DNA from 4 places in the Roseibium algae genome. Region 2 is predicted to be linked to each of the others. Evidence: predicted binding sites of a transcription regulator. Region 2 holds the regulator's gene; each other region holds the start of a gene.
What was found. Region 2 encodes LexA, which represses DNA repair genes until DNA is damaged. Its sites were predicted from a motif close to TGTTCNNNNTGTGTTCNG; they were not measured.
Positions count from the first base shown of each region.

Region 1: V6575_RS05200 (PA0069 family radical SAM protein) is a predicted target of LexA. The motif match lies at 2,866-2,883, and genes of this name have one in related genera.
Region 3: V6575_RS11450 (ATP-dependent helicase) is a predicted target of LexA. The motif match lies at 2,005-2,022, and genes of this name have one in related genera.
Region 4: parE (DNA topoisomerase IV subunit B) is a predicted target of LexA. The motif match lies at 3,544-3,561, and genes of this name have one in related genera.

Region 1 is NZ_JBAKIA010000002.1:329,039-333,935, reverse strand. It holds gene V6575_RS05215 (F0F1 ATP synthase subunit B) at 1-407, shown strand, start outside; gene V6575_RS05210 (F0F1 ATP synthase subunit B) at 418-897, shown strand; gene V6575_RS05205 (ribonuclease HII) at 1,009-1,662, opposite strand; gene V6575_RS05200 (PA0069 family radical SAM protein) at 1,706-2,824, opposite strand; gene V6575_RS05195 (glycosyltransferase) at 2,955-3,647, shown strand; gene V6575_RS05190 (Stf0 family sulfotransferase) at 3,679-4,458, opposite strand; gene moaB (molybdenum cofactor biosynthesis protein B) at 4,528-4,897, opposite strand, start outside.
Region 2 is NZ_JBAKIA010000005.1:61,550-66,446, reverse strand. It holds gene V6575_RS09270 (ComEC/Rec2 family competence protein) at 1-1,989, shown strand, start outside; gene lexA (transcriptional repressor LexA) at 2,146-2,859, opposite strand; gene V6575_RS09260 (TRAP transporter substrate-binding protein) at 3,497-4,489, shown strand; gene V6575_RS09255 (TRAP transporter small permease) at 4,486-4,897, shown strand, end outside.
Region 3 is NZ_JBAKIA010000006.1:105,108-110,004, reverse strand. It holds gene V6575_RS11450 (ATP-dependent helicase) at 1-1,971, opposite strand, end outside; gene V6575_RS11445 (flavin monoamine oxidase family protein) at 2,195-4,111, opposite strand; gene V6575_RS11440 (methyl-accepting chemotaxis protein) at 4,346-4,897, opposite strand, start outside.
Region 4 is NZ_JBAKIA010000014.1:131,970-136,866, reverse strand. It holds gene V6575_RS18130 (DEAD/DEAH box helicase) at 1-175, opposite strand, end outside; gene V6575_RS18125 (sulfotransferase family 2 domain-containing protein) at 452-1,258, opposite strand; gene parE (DNA topoisomerase IV subunit B) at 1,381-3,450, opposite strand; gene V6575_RS18115 (tetratricopeptide repeat protein) at 4,157-4,897, shown strand, end outside.

The sequences.
Region 1 (4,897 bases), on a different contig from region 2:
TCATCAAGAACGTTGCGCTTCCTCGGATTGCGGGCATTCTTGAAGATCGTAAAGATCGTATCGCTGGTGATCTTGCCGAGGCAAATCGCCTGAAGCAGGAAACAGACGCAGCCATTGCTGCTTACGAACAAGCTCTGACTGAAGCACGCAACAAGGCTCATGGCATAGCCCATGACACGCGGACCAAGCTCAAGGCTGACCAGGAAGCACGTCGGGAAAAAGCGGAAGCCGAATTGGTGAAAAAGCTGACGGCTGCTGAAACGCATATCGCGGACATCAAGACCGAAGCCCTGTCACAGATTGGTGAAATCGCAGGAGAAACAACCACGGCCCTCGTTGAGGCGTTGATGGGAAAAGCTCCGACGAAAGCTGATCTGAATAAGGCGCTTAAGTCGGCGATGAACTGAGGAGACGACGATGGATGCTACTTTTTGGGCCTTCGTTGGTCTCGTTCTGTTTCTTGCAGCTATGGCTTGGATCAAAATTCCAGCCAAGATTGGCAAGTCTCTTGATGATCGCGCTGACGCCATTCGCAAAGAACTCGACGAAGCTCGTAAGCTTCGTGAAGAAGCTCAGTCGCTTCTGTCTGAGTATCAACGCAAGCGTCATGAAGCTGAAGGTGAAGCTGAGGCGATTATCGCTGAAGCCACGCATGAAGCTGAGCGTCTGACGGTTGAAACCAATCAGGCTCTTGAAGATATGATTGCTCGTCGCTCAAAGGCGGCAGAAGACAAGATTGCTCAGGCTGAAACACAGGCTATTGCCGAAGTTCGCGCAAGCGCCGCTGACATCGCAACCGCTGCTGCCGAGCAGATCCTGACCGCAAAGGTTAAGGATAAGGTTGCTGATGACATCCTGTCCAAGAGCATTGCTCAGGTAAAAGAAAAGCTGAACTGATCCTTTCAAGGATTGGGTTCGAGAAAAGCGGCCTCTGGGCCGCTTTTTTTATGTCTGCGGTAACGCCATTTATTATGAAGGCTGGTTCAAGTTGTCTGGCGACCCGCCCGATCAGGTCATTGCATCGCGGATAGGGCGGAAGGACATACGGTGGTGGGGACAAGGACCAAGTTTTTTGAGGGCGGCCTGATGAACCGGCACTCCATAGCCCTTATGCTGTGCAAAGCCGTATCCCGGCGCTAGCCCATCCAGCCGAACCATCATCCTGTCCCGGAGCACCTTTGCGATGATAGAGGCTGCAGCGATACACAGGCACCGGCCGTCGCCCTTGATCAGGCTCTGTCCAGCTTGCTCCAGGCCGGGCGGAATGTCGCGCCCATCAATTAGCACTATTCGTGGTTTGACCGCCAGTGCGTTCACAGCGCGAACCATTGCCTGCAAGGTTGCTGCGCGGATGTTTTGATCATCAATAGTTTGCGCAGAGGCGCTGGCAATCCCGACTTGAGAGCTAGCCATAATTTGATCGAACAGTATCTCCCGGCGGGCCTCGGTAAGCTTTTTGGAGTCATTCAGGCCTTTGGGAATATTTTTGTAGTCAAGGATAACAGCTGCCGTGACCACTGGCCCGGCCCACGGGCCCCGCCCGGCTTCGTCAACACCGGCAATCAGTCCGTCAAACTGCTTGGCACGTTTGCGTTCGAGCCTTAGGTCCGGAGCATCTCCGAACCGAAGGTCGAGAAGAGAAGGTGAGATATCTTTGCTCATTATTAGATTCTGTCCCTGCACGACCTTTCACGCAAGAGCTGACCTAGAACAGATCGAGTTGCACCCCGCCTTTTTGTGGCGCGACGAACAGATCTGAATTCAGTTTTCGTCTGCGGGTGTTCAGCCCAACTCTCTTGGCACAAAGCTGAAAGCGTCTGGCGATCTGCTCTGCATAAGGGCCAGTGCCACGCATCCGTTCGCCCCACTTGGCGTCATAATCCTTACCGTCTCTCATGGACCGTATCAGGCTCATCACATGCCGATAGCGACCAGGCTGTTCCCGCACCAGCCAGTCACGAAACAGCTGGGAGACTTCGAGTGGCAGTCGAAGCAATATGAAACCGGCTTCATCTGCACCATGTTCGGCTGCCGCCTCAAGGATTGCCTCCAATTCACTATCAGTCAGCGCGGGTATAACCGGTGCGATCATGACGGATGTTGGAATGCCCGCATCGCTCAAGGCTTTGACCGCTGACAGCCGTTTGTGTGGGGCTGAGGCGCGCGGCTCCATGGTCCGGCACAATTTCCGGTCAAGGGTGGTGATGGACAGGGCAACCTTGGCCAGGTTCCGCTCTGCCATTCGCGCCAGGATGTCAAGATCGCGTTGGACAAGAGAAGACTTTGTCACGATTGCGACAGGATGGTGATAACGGTCCAGAACCTCAAGGATTTCGGGCATCAATTTATAGCCGCGCTCAATGGGCTGATAGGGATCCGTGTTGGTACCAATTGCGATAGGCTTGGGAATGTAACCAGGCCGTGACAATTCGCGTTCCAAAAGTTCAGCGGCATTGGGTTTGGCAAAAAGCCGGGTTTCAAAGTCCAGACCTGGAGACAGGCCCATGAAGGCGTGGCTCGGGCGCGCGAAACAATAGATACAGCCGTGCTCACAACCGCGATAAGGGTTGATGGAGCGGTCGAAAGAGATGTCCGGTGAAGAATTTCGTGTGATGACAGTCCGCGCCCGTTCTTCCTGCACGATGGTCTGGAACGGCGGCAAATCTTCATGAATGTTCCATCCGTCGTCAACGCTCTCTGTGGTTAGAGATTCGAACCTCCCACTCATGTTCAATCCTGCTGCGCGGCCACGCCTGCGGCCTTCCGGAATAGTGTTTCCCGAGTGTTTTGCGCTCTCAGGTTGTGTATTTGAATCGGATGCCATATCGACATTCAGTACCATCTGGCTAATCCATGCATTGCATAAAGAACATAATAGGAACATTAGCCCAAATTATCGATAAAACAAGCTGGTTGTCTCGCCATTCGGGATAAAACTCGTTAGAAATAACACTATGATTAGCGTCATCGTTCCGACATTGAACTCTGAAGCCGACTTGGCTCATACACTTGCTGCTCTGGTTTCAGCCGCGGCTGAAGGTGTTGTGCGTGAAGTGGTGGTCATCGATGGTGGGTCCAGTGACAATACCGAACGCGTCGCAGATGCTGCAGGTTGTGATTGGCATGAGGTCGTGGGCCCCAAAAGCGCGCGCCTTGCAGCCGGTGCCGGACTTTCTCGGCGCGGAGATTGGCTTCTGTTCCTCTCAGCTGACACTGTGCTGGACACGGGTTGGCACCATGAAGTTCAAACCTTCATCGAGAGGGCTGAACGTGCAGGCAGTGCTGATCGTACAGCGGCAGCATTCAAACTTCGGTTTGAAAGTTTCGGAATAGGTGCGCGGATTTCGGAATATCTGGCGACACTACGTTGCCAGATGCTTGGAATGCCTCACGGCAATCAGGGCTTGCTGATTTCGCGCCGGTTTTACAAAGCCCTTGGTGGATATCGGCCTTTGCCAGAAATGGAAGACCTTGATTTGGTTAAGCGTATCGGTCGCACGCGTCTGGTTTTCCTGCGCTCTGCGGCTGTGTGCTCTGGCCGTCCCGAAGAGGCGAGTAACGGCTCGACACTGCGGAAATCTATTGCTCGGTTCTGTGTCAGTATATTGAGACTTCCTCCAAGCCTGCTGCTACGCCTGCACGGTTGACGACGTTCGCCTCGACAAGTCCAAACATCATTCAGGCGATTTGATTTTTGTGCCGGAAACGTTCTACCCAAACAGCGCTTGTTTCATCTGCTAGTTTTGCGACGGGCGGCTTAATGCCGTTGGCGGCCTCACCACTTAATCCAAGTCGGACAAGTACATCCCGTAAGGTCCCGGAAGGGGCCGCGGATAGGGTGTTATAAGCGATACGATGTGGTTCGATGCCTTGCCTGCCGAACCAAGTGGTCCAGTCCCTTTCGTATGACGAAAATTGGTCGTAGCAGGCTTTGATCTTTGAACCGTCATAAAAGGGTTCGCGAGGCGGCGAGAGGCGTTCCAGCTCTGTGCCGTCTGATGACTTGTGCCAGAGCCCGCTCTGCTCTGTTTTAACATAGGACACGGCTTGCTGAACTTTGTCGGGGCGGGTGAGATAGATGAAGAGCGTGCGTCCAAACGTTTCCTGAATGCGGTCCAGATCGCTGTTCTTACCAGGGTGCAGAGCTTTAAGTTTCTGAAGGAAAAAATCGACGCTATGTCTTTGCAGCCTCAGCCCGAAGACACCGGTGCCGTTGGTGCCCCTTTCGTGAGCTGCGCGCAAAACCCGTGCCAGGCTCTCGGCTTCTGTCTCCATAGAACCGGCTTCGAGCCCGAAATACTTGAGCCAACTGGATAAAGATGGCTCGTGAAAATAGGATCGCGGAGCGCCGGAAACGCCGGTTGCTGCGAGCAGCTTGCAAAGCAGTGTGCTGCCGCTGCGCGGAGAGGTGCAGATCACATAGGACTCAAATTCAGCTATAGGTCTTTCAGAAATCATAGGAATTCAAAACGAACCGCCATTTATACTGCGCCATTGCAGCAAGGATGTGACGGCCAAAGTCCTCATCTAGACATTAATCTTCTGCAATTTCCCTCGCTTCAGATGCTCATCAAGCCGTGGCATGATTTCCACGAAGTTGCAGGGCATGTGGCGATAGTCGAGCTGGAATTTGAGGATGCAATCCCAAGCGTCTTTGCAGGCTCCAGGCGATCCCGGCAGAGCAAAGATGTAGGTCGCACCGGCGACGCCTCCTGTGGCTCGTGACTGGATCGTTGAGGTGCCGATTTTATCATAGGAAATCCGGTGAAAGACTTCTGAAAAGCCATCCATACGCTTTTCAAATAGCGGCTCAATGGCCTCCGGAGTGACGTCGCGTCCTGTGAAGCCGGTGCCGCCTGTTGAGATGATCACATCCACGCCCTTATCCTCAATCCAT
Region 2 (4,897 bases):
GGCGCTGGAAATCTTCCCGAGCGTGTGCGTCTTTCCGCGCCAAAAGCCGCAGATGTGCGTATTGGCGATGGTTTGCGTATGAAGGCTCGATTGTTTCCGCCCTCAGGGCCAGTGCGACCGGGCGGATATGATTTTTCCTTCTGGGCCTATTTTCAAGGGCTGGGAGCGACCGGGTTCGTTTACGGCGTTCCGGTTCCTGTTGATTTTGGGCCTATGCCCACGAGCTTGTGGTTCCAGCGTCAGCTTGATGATCTGAGGTCTGGTATCGGCAGGCAGATCCGAAGTGCTTTGGAACCTGGCGACAGCGCAGAACTGGCGGCGGCCTTGCTGGTGGGCGATCGGAGCGGCCTGTCAGATGAGACCGAGGATATCCTCAGACAAGCCGGTCTTGCCCATGTGCTTGCGATTTCCGGGTTGCATATGGCGCTTTTTGCTGGCGGAGCCTATGCAGCCATCTTGCTCGTCCTGAGTTTTTGGGAAGCAATAGCCTTACGATGGCCTTCTCATAAACTTGCTGCCTGTGTGGCTCTTTTGGCAGCGATTTTTTATCTCGGCATTTCGGGAGGGTCTTTGGCCACACAACGATCCTTTGTGATGATCGGGCTGGTTTTTCTCGGGCTGATTGTTTCGCGAAAGGGGCTGACCCTCCACAGTGTAGCCCTGGCTGGGCTTCTGCTGTTGATACTTGCCCCTGAGCGATTGCTCCATCCAGGATTCCAGATGTCGTTTGCTGCCGTGATTTGTCTTGTGGCCGTCTATGAAACTTGGAGAACCAGCTCGGCAGGACGTGGCGTTCAAGCCTTGTCTATGCGCCCCAGGTTCTGGTCGCGTATCGGTTGGCAGACCATGTTGTTCTGGGGCGGGTTGACGGCGACTGCTCTGGTCGCAGGTTTGGCAACAGGGGTGATCGGTGTTCATCATTTTGGCCGGATCGCTCCCATGGGTGTCATCGGAAACCTGCTGGGCATGCCTGTGTTCACGCTGCTGATCATGCCGATGGGAGTTCTCGCTCTGGTCTTGATGCCCTTTGGCCTGGCCAGCTTGCCGCTTCAGGTGATGTCCGCCGGGTTAGATGTCCTGCTTGGCTTTGCTGAATGGACAGCAAACCTGGATATTGGGCAGGATCATGTGTCACCGCCCGGTGCCAATGTCACCTTGCTCCTGATGGCCGCTTTGTTCCTTGGTGTTCTGGCGCGCGGCTGGATCAGATTGGGCGCATTGCCTTTGGGTATTATAGCGGGCGCATTTCTTGTGTTTGACCGTCCGCCGGACATTCAGATCTCTGAAAAGGGCGCGATCATCGCAGCAAGAGGAGCCGATGGGATCTTGCGTTTCAGCGCAAAGCGGGCAGGGTTTGAGACAGACATATGGCTGCAGCGGGAAGGGTTGCCAGAGGATGCCTTTTCGGTCCAGAAAATGGGCACGCCTCAGCGCAGGTGTGACCCCTATGGCTGCGTCTATCTGGCTTATGCGCCCATGAGGACTGGTTCCCTAATGGCATCTGACAGGACCGGGAGCCTTGTTTACAAGCCTGTGCCCATACGCATTGCGATGCCTCAGAAGGCCGAGGCACTGGCGATGGATTGCATCGAAGCAGATATCATTGTGACCGAGCTGACAGTTCCAAAAGACTGTGATGTCAGTCTGGTTATCGGTGCTGCTGAACGGCGCGCGCACGGTGCCCTCTCACTTTGGCTGGAAGCAGCAGATTGGCCTGCGTCCAATGACCGATCTGTTGGAGGGGGCAACGGCAAATCGCAATTGACCAACAAAGAGCCGACTGAAAACTGGCTTCTGGGCTTTACCAGCAGCGTAATGAACTTGGTGTTTGGCAAGACGAGCAGAATGGTTCCTGCATCAAATGTTAATAAGGATCATGCTGCCGCTTCAGACAGTGTTAGCGTAAAAACTCCGCCCAAAACTGTCATAACAAAGTGGCTGAGTGCGAAAACCCGCCCGCCACGCCCTTGGCATAGGCCACGTCCCTGATGCTGGCCACATTCTGAAGGACACCTCATGCCTCCAAAATTTCGCACCATTGAGCAGCCCTGGAATCAGCAACAGACCACAGCTTGGTTGTTGCCTGGTTAAACGCCTGCCCATCAAAGTATCATCGCGCACTTGCAAATATAAAAGATGCAGATGTCAGTACTTGCGAAACAATGCAGACAGCCGACCCTGAACCTTAACGCGGCCTGGCCCAAAAATGCGGGTTTCATAAGCTGGATTGGCGGCCTCCAATGCAATGGAAGCACCTTTTTTACGGAGGCGTTTCAGTGTTGCCTCTTCATCGTCAACAAGGGCCACGACAATGTCGCCACTCTCGGCAGTTTCCGTACGTCGGATCAAAACCGTGTCTCCATCCAGAATCCCGGCCTCGATCATGGAATCTCCTCGCACTTCCAGCGCGTAATGTTCGCCCTTGCCAACGAGCTCAGGCGGAACGGTGATCGAGTGGCTGTGGGTCTGGATCGCCTCAATGGGAACACCTGCTGCAATGCGTCCCATCACAGGTATTTCGATGCCAGTAGCTTCCGCTATGGGGGAGGGCGCAGGTGCCGCTGCAGTCTTGCCAAGAGATCCTTCGATGACCTCAGGTGAAAAACTGCCGCGCGGCGGGGGAGAACCCAGACCGGGGGAAATTGATTCGGGCAGACGAATAACCTCCATCGCCCGTGCCCTGTTGGGCAGGCGACGAATAAATCCGCGTTCTTCCAGCGCCGTGATGAGCCGATGAATACCGGACTTTGAGCGAAGGTCGAGGGCATCCTTCATTTCATCAAAGGAAGGTGGAACCCCGGTTTCCTTCAATTTTTCTTGGATGAACATCAGCAGTTCATATTGCTTGCGCGTGAGCATCGTCAACTTCTCCAATGCGAACCGGCTGGGTACAAATCATGAACGTACCATAGCTGTTCTCACTGTGTTCCACAAGCCTTAATGTTCTGTTTCTGTCCCATGCAGCTTTAGAGTTGAATCACAGTAAGTTTCTGGCCTTTGAGTTCTTATGGGCCATGTACTGATGCCTATAAGTTCAATTGAATTTCGTGCATGCTTAAAAGTCGACTTCAGCTGATGCTTTTATCCCGGTGGCTGTTGTCTGATTGCGGATCCTGTTTGTTTCGGTGTTTGAAAATCTGAGCAAAGTCATGCAGATCGCAGAAGCCGAGATTTTAAAGATATTTCTTTTCTTCGTTCTAAAATCAACAAACGTGATGCGTATCGTCAGGTGATTAGGTTTTGACGAAGGTGAGTTTTGGAGGGCTTTGCTTTCACCTATCGCTGTTGGCTAGGAGTTTTCAACATCATCAAAACGAACCTGACTGCTGTTCTGGGTGCCAGAAGTAAGGCGGGTTCGGTCTCGATCTGCAGTGATAAAAAACAATTGTCTGATCAAAAATCTTTCTAATTTGACCGCCGCCTTTCAGACAAGGGAGACTTTCAGGGCGAAAAAGCGCGGGCAACGCGCACGCTCCCGACCTAAGAGGATCTTCAAATGTTTTCCAAATTCGCCACAACTGCGGCAATGATATTGGCGTTGACCGCATCGTCGGCTCATGCAGAGACTTGGCGCATGGCCACCAAGATGCCGGTCGACAGTCCCGAAGGCCAAGTCTTTCAAAAGTTTGCTGACCTGACCAAGGAATATACCGACGGCAAGTTGACCATTCAGGTGTTTCCGAACGAGCAGCTCGGCAAGGAAGATGCGGTTCTGGAACAATTGCAAGCCGGCATCGTCAATATCTATGCCGAGGGCTACAGCTACATGAAAAAATGGGCGCCGGAGTTGTCCTGGACGTCCCCGGCCTTCATGTTCGATGACTATGACCATTGGGTCCGTTTTATGGGATCGGACTTGGTTACGGGTTGGTTCGACAAGGCAGCGGAAGTTTCGGGTGTCAAACCACTTGGCAATCCTACAGCTGTTCTGCGTGGACCGTTCCGGGTTATGGTTTCAAACAAACCGGTAAACTCTCTGGCAGACGTGACTGGCCTGAAGTTGCGCATGCACCCTTCAAAACTTGCCATCGCGACATGGTCAGATCTGGGTGCTGAAGTGATTACGTTGCCCTGGACTGAAGTATATCAGGCGATTCAGAAGGGCATCGTGAATGCGGTGAATTCTCCAATCGCATTGGTTCAATCCATGCGCTTCAACGAAGTCGCCTCCTACATCAGCCGAACAGATGAATATTGGCAGTCGATCGGGTTCATCATGAACCTGAAAGCCTATGATGCCCTGGATGAGAGCACACAGGCCGGGTTGCTCAAGGCTTATAATGAAGCTGGGGCTTATTCGCGTGAAGTCATGTTTGAAGTTGCCGACAAAAGCATCAAGAGCATGAAAGATGCAGGGGCAACATATGTCGTGCTCGATACAGCGCCTTTCGTTGATAAGCTGAAGGGCTTTTACGCCGAAATGGAATCAAGCGGCGAAATGCCTGCAGGTTACATGGCGGCAGTCGAGGCAGCGCGGACCGCGAAATGACCCCGGAAAATTTCGAACCGGAGGGCGCGCTTCAGCGTGCCCTCTTTCGCCTCGACACGCTGAACTGGCGTCTTGGAGGTGTCTTCATCTTACTGTGCAACATCTGTCTTCTTGCCATGCTGGGTTTGACGACCTTGACGATTGTCGCAAGGCCTTTTGGCTGGTCGGCCTATTGGATATGGCCCTGGACGATGGTCTTCTTTGTCTGGCTGAGTTTCTTCGGGTTTTTCGCTATTTTTGTGCGCCTCAAGGACGTTCGCATTGACTTCCTTGCCAACCGGATAGGCACGGCCGGTTATGCGGTGACCCGAAGCCTGTCTGATCTATGTGCCCTGGGCGTTTGTTTTATTCTCCTTCAGCAAATGCCAACCGTGCTGGCAACGTCGACCGGCGTTGTGGATGGTGCGA
Region 3 (4,897 bases), on a different contig from region 2:
CCGCTGATGGGGGAACAACCCCTCTTCCCAACCAGGAAGAAACACCGTGTCAAACTCAAGCCCCTTGGCCGAATGCAACGTCATGATCGAAACAGCGTCATGACCTTCTGCCTTGTCCTTGTCCATCACCAGCGAGACATGCTCCAGGAACCCGGCCATGGATTCAAAATCTTCCATCGACCGGATCAGTTCCTTGAGGTTGTCCAGACGGCCCGGCGCTTCAGCGGAGCGATCCAACCGCCACATTTCCGTGTAGCCGCTCTCATCCAGAATGATTTCTGCCATATCCGTATGGGACTTGCCGTCCATCTGCTGGCGCCAGCGATCAAAACTCGCCAGAACGTCCTTTAGGGCATTGCGCGCCTTTGGCCGGATTTCTTCCGTCTGACACAGCTGGTTGGCCGCCTGTATCAACGGCATGCGCTCGGCCCGCGCCAATTCATGCACAAGCTTCAATGTTGCATCACCAAGACCACGCTTGGGTGTGTTGACGATCCGCTCAAATGCCAAATCATCGGCTGGCTGCACAACGCAGCGGAAGTAGGCCATCGCATCGCGAATTTCCATGCGCTCATAGAATCGCGGACCGCCAATGACCCGGTAATTCAGGCCAAGCGTGACAAAGCGATCTTCGAAAGAGCGCATTTGAAACGACGCCCGCACAAGAATGGCCATATCGTTCAGCGCATGGCCATTGCCCTGCAGCGCTTCGATTTCATCGCCGATAGACCGGGCTTCTTCTTCTGAATCCCAACAGGACGCCACCGATACCAGATCATTTTCCGGGTCATCAAAGTCCGTGAACAGCGTCTTGCCCAACCGGCCCTGATTATGGGAAATCAGATGGGAGGCTGCTGCCAGAATATGACTGGTGGAGCGATAGTTCCGCTCCAGACGGATCACAACCGCGCCTTTGAAATCATGATCGAAGCGCAGGATGTTATCCACCTCTGCGCCGCGCCAGCCATAGATCGATTGGTCATCATCGCCAACGCAGCAGACGTTCGGATTGCCCTGCGCCAGCAATCGAAGCCAGAGATACTGCGCAATATTCGTATCCTGATACTCGTCCACCAGCATGTAGCGGAACCGGCGCTGATAGTCCGCAAGCACATCAGGATGGGTCTTGAACAGGGTGATGACATGCAACAGAAGGTCGCCAAAGTCACAGGCGTTCAGGATGGACAACCGGTCCTGATATTCTTCATAGAGCTTGCGGCCCCAACCATTTGCGAAGGCCCGCGCTTCGCCTTCCGGGATTTCCTTCGGCGTCAGCGCCCGGTTCTTCCAGCTGTCCATCATCGACGCGAAAGCCTTCGGCGTCCAACGCTTCTCATCGAGACCTTCGGCCCTGATGATCTGCTTGATCAACCGTAGTTGGTCATCCGTGTCGAGGATGGAAAATCCGGATTTCAGGCCGACAAGTTCAGCATGACGACGCAGGATCTTGACGCAGATCGAGTGGAATGTGCCCAGCCATGCCATGCCCTCGACATTGCCGCCAATGAAGCGCGCGATCCGCTCCTTCATTTCGCGGGCAGCCTTGTTGGTGAAGGTCACCGCCAGGATCTGAGAAGGCTGGGCCGAGCCGGTTGCCAGAATATGTGCAATCCGGGTGGTCAAGACGCGGGTTTTGCCCGTGCCAGCACCAGCCAAGACCAAAACCGGACCATTCAGGGTTTCAACCGCTTGCCGCTGTTCCGGGTTCAGGCCCTCCAGATAATCAGGCGCATGCGACTGTCGCGCTGCCATGGCGCGCGCTGCAATCCCGCCGCCGCCAGAAGCGACCACGGGAGCAAGAACGTGAGCTGCAGCGTTCGAAGGCGCAACATGTTCATCAGAAGAGACCTCACCAGCACCGGGTTTTCCAGCATCAGGCCGCGAAGGTCTGTCTCCTGGAAAGCCATCATCGTCGAACCCTTCGACAAATGTGTCGCCAATGTCGTCGTGATACCCGTTGGGGTCTGCCATATGCGCCGCGCTATGATTCTTGTGTTTTGTATCAAGAACAATATAGCAACAAAACTGACCGTTGCGAGGCGAAGCTTTGAGATTGTGCTGGAAAAGGCCTGCGCGCAGGCACAATAGCAGCCAGCAACAGCCAGCAGCAGTACGACAATCGCTAAAAGATGCCAAACTGGCTGGCTGCCACCTGGCGAACCTGAGGGCCAGCGCGGCCCTCACGCCTTGCTGGCTATCGGCTCATATTGCAGGCTTTTTCAGCCAAAGCCTGATTCCCAGGATCAAGCATCAAGGCAATTGCGGAAACCGCGCAATAGGCTGAGGCAACCGAGCCTTCCTGCCAACCCGGCCAGTAGCTCCAGGTGTCACCTGCACAGAAGAACGGCAAGGTCGGCGTGAAGGTCGTGATCTGCTCATAGACAGCCGGATTTGTCGTCGAGGTATCGGAGGCCCATCCACCAACCTGATTGGGCATGTATTGCCAGGCAATGGTCATGCCGCGATCGATGTAGATGTCCTTCTCGTGGCCCGGATGCAGCAGACCAAGCCCCGCAATTCCCTTGTCGAGCCGCGTTTGCTGATCAAAAGCTGCAAACTCGACGGCACCGCCACCGCGATTGTAAGCCCCTGTCAGGATACCGGTATGGGCCGTAAAGTCCTCTGAGGGGTACCAGATCTGGCTGATGATATCGTCAACCCAGGAAATCCCGCCGTAAATCTGGTCATCGGTTTCCCAGAAACGGTTCTTGCCCTGCCAGCCGACCTTGATCGCAGGCGTCCAAAGATCCGGTGTCGGATCATTGCCACTTGGGGTGAATTTGTTCCAAGCCCCTGTGACACTAAAGGCGTTCAGACCTGCAATGAATTCCGGCGGCATACTGTTGCGATCAAGAATATCATTCAGCAGGGATGGCGCCATGCTCGATACGCAGAAATCAAAGCGCGTCGGTGCATCGGACCAGGTCATTCCCTGATCGCCCCCATCCAACACAACGACCACGCCACCTTCATCCGCCTGGATTCGTGTCGCACGCGTATTGAGATACACAAGATCGCCAACCCGGGTTCCGCGCCCGCCGACCGGCAGGTGGGTGAACATGGGCGCTGTGTCCTGAACATCCTGCAGGAGCAACTGCTGCCAGATCCGGTCCATCCCGCCAATCGGCTGCATCAATGCAGGCTGCCAATCAACATTATAGCTGTTGAACAGGAAGGACCCCGGTGACAACTCCGGATTTTCCTCTGGATTACCGATAAAGCCGGAATCAAAGATCGACTCTATCGGCACGCGCTGACGCAACTTGCCTGCGTCACGCCAACCGCCAGGAACATCCTGAAAGCCAATACGCGAAGAACCGTCATTCATGATCAGGTTGCAAGGGTCATTGGGATCTTGCCGGGCCAGATCACCAAACAGTTGCGAGAGTTCTGCAATTTGAACGGACGTATTGCCCTTCAGTTTACAGGCTTCCATGTTGACCTTGGCAATCATCTCCGCCATCTCGGAAAACAGGCTGAAGGTCACCTGTCCCATTGGAATGGGCTGCCCGCCATTGAACTTCTCACTTTGCATGACATTCGACATGGACTGGAAGAAATATGGCTCCAACCCCACACCGATCTCCTGACACAGGGCGATCAGGTTCTCATGATTGGACGGAATACGGCCCGGCCCTGCATTCAGGAACAACTCGACCGGATCCCCTTCATAACCACCGTCTTTCCAGGCATCATCCATAAACAGGCAAACCTGCTCTTCTGGCGCATCGCTGTCCGGGCGCTCCTGGTAGCGGTCGTCATACATTTTCGGGAATAGTTTCTGAGGATTGTACTTAGAGAACCACCAGTCCTTGTAGTTCTCATCAGACGGCCGTGCGGTCAGGCTGCGTCCACCATACCGGTTATCGGCCTCAAAGACCGCAACCTTGAAGCCAGCGTTGGCCAAAACCAATGCAGTCGTCAATCCGGCAACACCGCCGCCCAAAATCGCAACCGTTTTGCCCTTGCCAAAGTCCTCGGGCAAGTCAGGACGTGTTGTCTCATATCCGGCCCGCGCCGGACTGAACCCGGACAACAGTGGCGGCATGGACAAGCCCCCGGAAAGCGCCGTCAAACCAGTTAAAAAATGTCGTCTGGAAAGACCATTCATTTTACCAATCTCCTTGCTTTCGCCCAAACGTCACGCAACTAAAAGAAGTGTAAATTAATACATCAATCTTTAATTGCGCGCAGACGGTTGTAGGATTAGGCTGTTTTACGAAGAGTTCCATTTACGGACATTGTCTGCGCCGCAAGTATGAGCTTCAAAAAATTCCATGAAAAAACCCGGCCTTGAGCGTCAAGGCCGGGACTAACATTTTCAAAAAAGTGCTCGACAACCGCCTTAGGCAGCGGCCTTTTGATTGGTCACTTCATTCAGGAACGTATCAACAGCCGTTGAGAGTTCGCTGGCAACAGATCCTAGCCGTTCAGCAGACTGATTTACGTCCGAGGACTGCTGCTTGGTCTGATCAATGGCACCAGCAACACCGTCAACATTCTCCGATGCCGTCGCACTTCCATTCGCAGCAAGGTTGATGCTCTTGGTGATCTCGCTTGTGGCTGCATTCTGTTCTTCAACAGACGCGGCAATCGCGTTGGTCACATCCTGAACTTCGTCGATGCGTTCGACAATCGCCTGGATCGCACCCACTGCATTCTTCGTCGAAGACTGAATGTCAGTGATTTGCACCGCAATCTGGTCCGTTGCCTTGGCCGTCTGGTCTGAAAGCTCTTTAACCTCAGCTGCGACTACGGCGAAGCCCTTGCCAGCCTCTCCCGCCCGAGCCGCTTCAATGGTCGCATTCAAGGCCAGAAGGTTGGTCTGCTCCGCAATCGCGCGAATCATACCCACCACTTCGCCAATCTTGTCGGCTGTTTCGGCAAGCGTTGCGAC
Region 4 (4,897 bases), on a different contig from region 2:
TCGGCAGGGTAAAGCTGGCTGTCTTCCCTGTACCGGTCTGAGCGATGCCCAGCACATCCCGGCGCTCCAGAACGTGAGGAATGGCACCTGCTTGAATTGCGGTAGGCTCTGTATATCCAGCTGCATCCACTGCAGCGAGAACCTTCTCGCTAAGGCCGAGTGTATTAAATGACATAGAGCGGTTTAGCCCGTGTAAGTTATTGGACGGATGAAAAGTTTGCGCGGAAACTCCAGCGCATAACGTGGCACACCCTACATTTGTTAGGGCACGAGTCAACGTTCACGGGCTCGAAAAGTAGATAAATGACCACTTGCCGCAGGTAAGAAACGTATTTCAGTTAATAGACGGCACGTTATTCGGCAAATCGGCATTTTTCACGGAAAATGTGCCGTTAGGGGAGATGAGGCTACGCACTCACGTTTCTTTTGTTGCTATGACAGAGAAGTTGATTCAATTGCCAATTCTGTCGCTTTGGTGTCCGTCTTTTTGTCGGTTAATGACAAGGCTCTCGACGCTTGGCTGAGCAGAAAAGAACAGTCTGTAATCCATTTGATAGCGTTGCCTCAGCAAATCCTGCATGGGGAGGCTGGCGAGTGTTTGCAGATGGTGCTGATCCGGCCCAGGCACATCAAATTTAATGTTATCCAGATTGAGTTCTTTGTGGGTCTGTTTTCTACTCATGTGGTCTTTGCCGGTGTGCTCCCTGAGATAGTTCAAGAGATGTTCAGGAGACCGTCTCAGTTCTGAAAGCTCAACAACCATGCCGGGTACGATGTTGGATCTATAGCTGAGGATCGAAGCCTGACTTCGCAACAAGTTGTCCGCTACGGTGTCACTCAACCCGGCAATACGTGAGGTGAAAGACTCCAAACTCATGGACTTGCTGAACTGGTTTGCCTCGAAATAAGCCGGAAGCGGGTCTTGGCTCTGGATGATCGTGTTATAGGCTGATGCAACGCGCTCTTCGGGAGGCTGCACCACTGTGAAAACGATAAAATCCGGATGCCTGCGTTTCAGCTCGCGGGCCGTCAGCAGTTCCATGTCGCTGTTCCAAGCATCTGAATTCAGCGGTTCTGTTGTATTTCCGAGATCGACGGAAGATGTCCCCGCTAATCTGCAGATGAGCTTTGAGATGGCTTTAAACGAGTCACCCGGTACACGCGCATAAGCAATGCCGATACTTGCGAAGACCATGTAATGATGGTCACGAAGGGGGCGTCTGCGTCGATCATAGACCGAGTATAGGGCCTTCAGCATGGAAGTCTCCCGATGTAATTACTTCTATCGGTAACTGATGCTGACAATTGGGTCAAATTCATAAAATATTAAGCCAGAAGCAGGGGCATCGGAATTAAGACGGAAAGGACGGAAATCGCGGGTCAGATATCTAGATCTTCTGCGAACTCCGCATTCTCCTGAATGAAACGGAATCGCGCCTCGGGCTTGTTGCCCATCAATTGCTCGACCGTTTTGTTGGTGAGTTCTTGTGTATCTTCAATGATACCGACTTTCAGCATGGTCCGCTTTGACGGATCCATTGTGGTTTCTTTGAGCTGTGCTGGCATCATCTCACCCAAGCCTTTGAAGCGGCCAATTTCCACCTTTGTTCTGCCCTTGAAAACGGTGCTCATCAGCTCATCCTTGTGAGCATCATCACGCGCATAGAGCGTTTTGCCACCTTGGCTGATCCGATAAAGTGGCGGGACAGCTAGGTAAAGGTGACCATTCTGGATGAGGTTGGGCATTTCGCGGTAGAAGAAGGTGATCAACAGAGACGCAATGTGAGCGCCATCAACATCCGCATCGGTCATGATCACGACTTTCTCATACCGCAGATCCTCGTCGCGGTATTGAGCGCGTGACCCACAGCCCAGTGCCTGTGAAAGGTCGGCCAGCTGTTGGTTTGCAACCAGTTTGTCACGTCCAGCATTGGCAACGTTGAGGATCTTGCCGCGGAGGGGAAGGATTGCCTGGTTCTTCCTGTTACGGGCCTGTTTGGCTGATCCTCCGGCGGAGTCTCCCTCAACGATGAACAGTTCGGTGCCTTCTGACTGGTTTGCAGAGCAATCTGCCAATTTGCCGGGCAAACGCAGTTTGCGCACAGCGGTCTTACGGGCGACGTCTTTCTCCTGGCGGCGGCGCAAGCGTTCGTCTGCCCGTTCAATCACCCATTCCAGCAGTTTGTTTGACTGATTGGGTGAAGCTGTCAGCCAGTGGTCAAATGCATCGCGCACGGCTGTTTCGGCAATCCTGGTCGCTTCGCTGGACGACAATTTGTCCTTTGTCTGCCCGACAAATTCCGGTTCGCGAATAAACACAGACAGCATACCGCCAGCGGACGTTAAAACGTCATCGCCGGTGATGACCGAAGCTTTCTTGTTGTTTGTCAGCTCACCGTAAGCCTTCAGGCCCCGCATCAAGGCGTAGCGAAGGCCTGCTTCGTGAGTTCCGCCTTCCGGGGTGGGGACCGTATTACAGTAAGAATTGATGAAACCATCGCCAGCAAACCAGCTGACGGCCCATTCCACAGAGCCGTGTCCGCCGGTCTTGGTGGTGCGCCCGGCGAAAATATCGTCAACGACCCGGCGTTCTTTTTCCAGCCGTTCTTCAAGGAAATCCTTCAAACCACCTGGAAAGTGGAAGACAGCTTCTGCTGGCGTTTCATCCTTCGCATCAATCAGCTCAGGATCACAGTGCCAGCGGATTTCAACGCCTCCGAACAGATAGGCTTTGGAACGCGCCATTTTGAGCAGACGGCTGGGCCTGAATTTGGTGCCCTTGCCAAAGATGTCTGCATCTGGCCGAAAACGGATCAGGGTTCCCCTGCGATTTTGAGTGTCTCCGACCAGTTCGATAGGGCCTTGAGCATGGCCGCGCTGGAATGTCTGGCGGTAGAGTTTTCGAGACCGGGCGACCTCGACAACGAGATCGTCGGACAGGGCGTTCACAACAGAGATGCCAACGCCATGGAGGCCACCTGATGTCTCATAGACCTTACTGTCGAATTTTCCGCCCGCGTGCAGCGTGGTCATGATCACTTCGAGAGCGGACTTGTCCTTGAATTTCGGATGTGGGTCGACGGGAATGCCGCGGCCATTATCAGTCACCGTCAAATAGCCGTCAGCACCAAGCGCAACATCAATCCAGGTCGCGTGGCCAGCCACGGCTTCATCCATTGAGTTATCAATGACTTCAGCGAAGAGGTGATGCAGAGCTTTTTCATCTGTTCCGCCGATATACATGCCCGGACGCCTGCGGACTGGCTCAAGGCCCTCAAGAACCTCAATGTCAGCGGCGGAATAGTCGCTGTCGATTGCATCTTTGGGCGAGAGATCTGGAACAGCAGCTGGTTTTGGGACTGCTTTTGTCGGCGCAGGATGCACAGCTGGGGCTTCTTCCGCGTTGGCTGCGGCTGCGTTTCCTGCAAACAGATCGTTTTTCGCGCTCATGCTGTCTGGTCCATCTGGCTCTTCGTAGGCCGTATCCCGTCATCGGCGCTTGGGCCTGTCGAGGCTCTATAGCCGAATCAAATTCCATTGTCTCAGAACAAAGAAGGAACAGCAAAGCGTTCGCGCAAAATGCCCCCGATTTTAACAGGCTAGGGACTGTTTTATATTTCGGAAAGAGAATTTCAACGTGTTTGAGGCTTCATGGAGAGCCTAAGGGAAATTTTGCTGATGAAAGCGGCACACAAGTGCGGGAGAGAGAATTTGCACAAGATCAAACAGCTTCAAAAAACCGGTGAGGTCGACCTCTACTGCAGTTTTGCGTTGTTCGCTTCAGCCGTATTGACGATGGTTATCGGCTAATTTGTGACCTTCTGGCAACAGTCGAGAAAGGAGTCGTGCCCGGACAAGGAGGAAGGCATTGCTGCCGTGGTTCGGCCATGTTTCACATTCATTCAAAAGTGGTCAGGCGCTTGATGGCGGTTTGACTGGTGACACGTGAGGGATGACGTTGAAGAACAGAGCAGCAGTATGGATTTGAACTCATGAGCCAATCTGTCTTGGGTTGGTGAAAGGGAGAGATTATTTCCAAATGTTACCTTTGTCTTGCCGCAATCACTTCAAGAAACGCCGTAGTCTGGTCGAAATAGGCCTCTACTATTCTCACCCAGTGGTGAGGAAGACAAATAGGCCGAAAGAGTATTGTATCATGTCCGCAGTGCGGAAGTTCATTTTGGTGTCCGGTTTGGTCGCGAGCATTTCCTCAGGAGCGCTCGCGTTCGATGGGACGCCTACGCAGAACCAGACCATAGGGCCCAGTGATGTGAGCCCGACAGAAGCCCTGCGTCATGGCGCCCGCCAATATTATTCCGGTGACAAGGTCGGGGCTCTGACCTCATTGCAATACGCTGCTGAGAAGGGCCAGCCTATGGCGGCCTGGAAACTTGGAAAAATGTACGCCAGCGGCGATGGCGTTCCCGAAGATGACCAGAAAGCTTTTCAATATTACAGCCAAGTCGTCCGGCAACATGGTAATGACCGGTCCGACAGTCCAGATGCGCCTTTTGTGGCCAGTGCCTTTGTTGCTCTTGGTAATTATTATCGTAAGGGCATTACGGACATGGTGCCGCAGAATATGGCTCGGGCAACCCAGATCTTTACCCATGCAGCGTCTTTCTTTGGTGATCCGGAAGCTCAGTATGAATTAGGCCGGATTTACCAGCCCAGCAGCGGTCGTATGGCGGTACGCTGGTATAATCTGGCTGCGATCAAGGGCCATGTCGGGGCTCAGGCACGGCTTGGAGAGACGCTTTTCAACACTGGACGTTCTGAAAGCCGCAAGGCGCGCGGGCTGATGTGGATGAGCGTTGCGTTAGAGCAGAGCAAAAGCGATCCGAATGCTGGCTGGATCCGAGATCTTCATGAGCAGTATTTCGCCCATGCAAGTGAA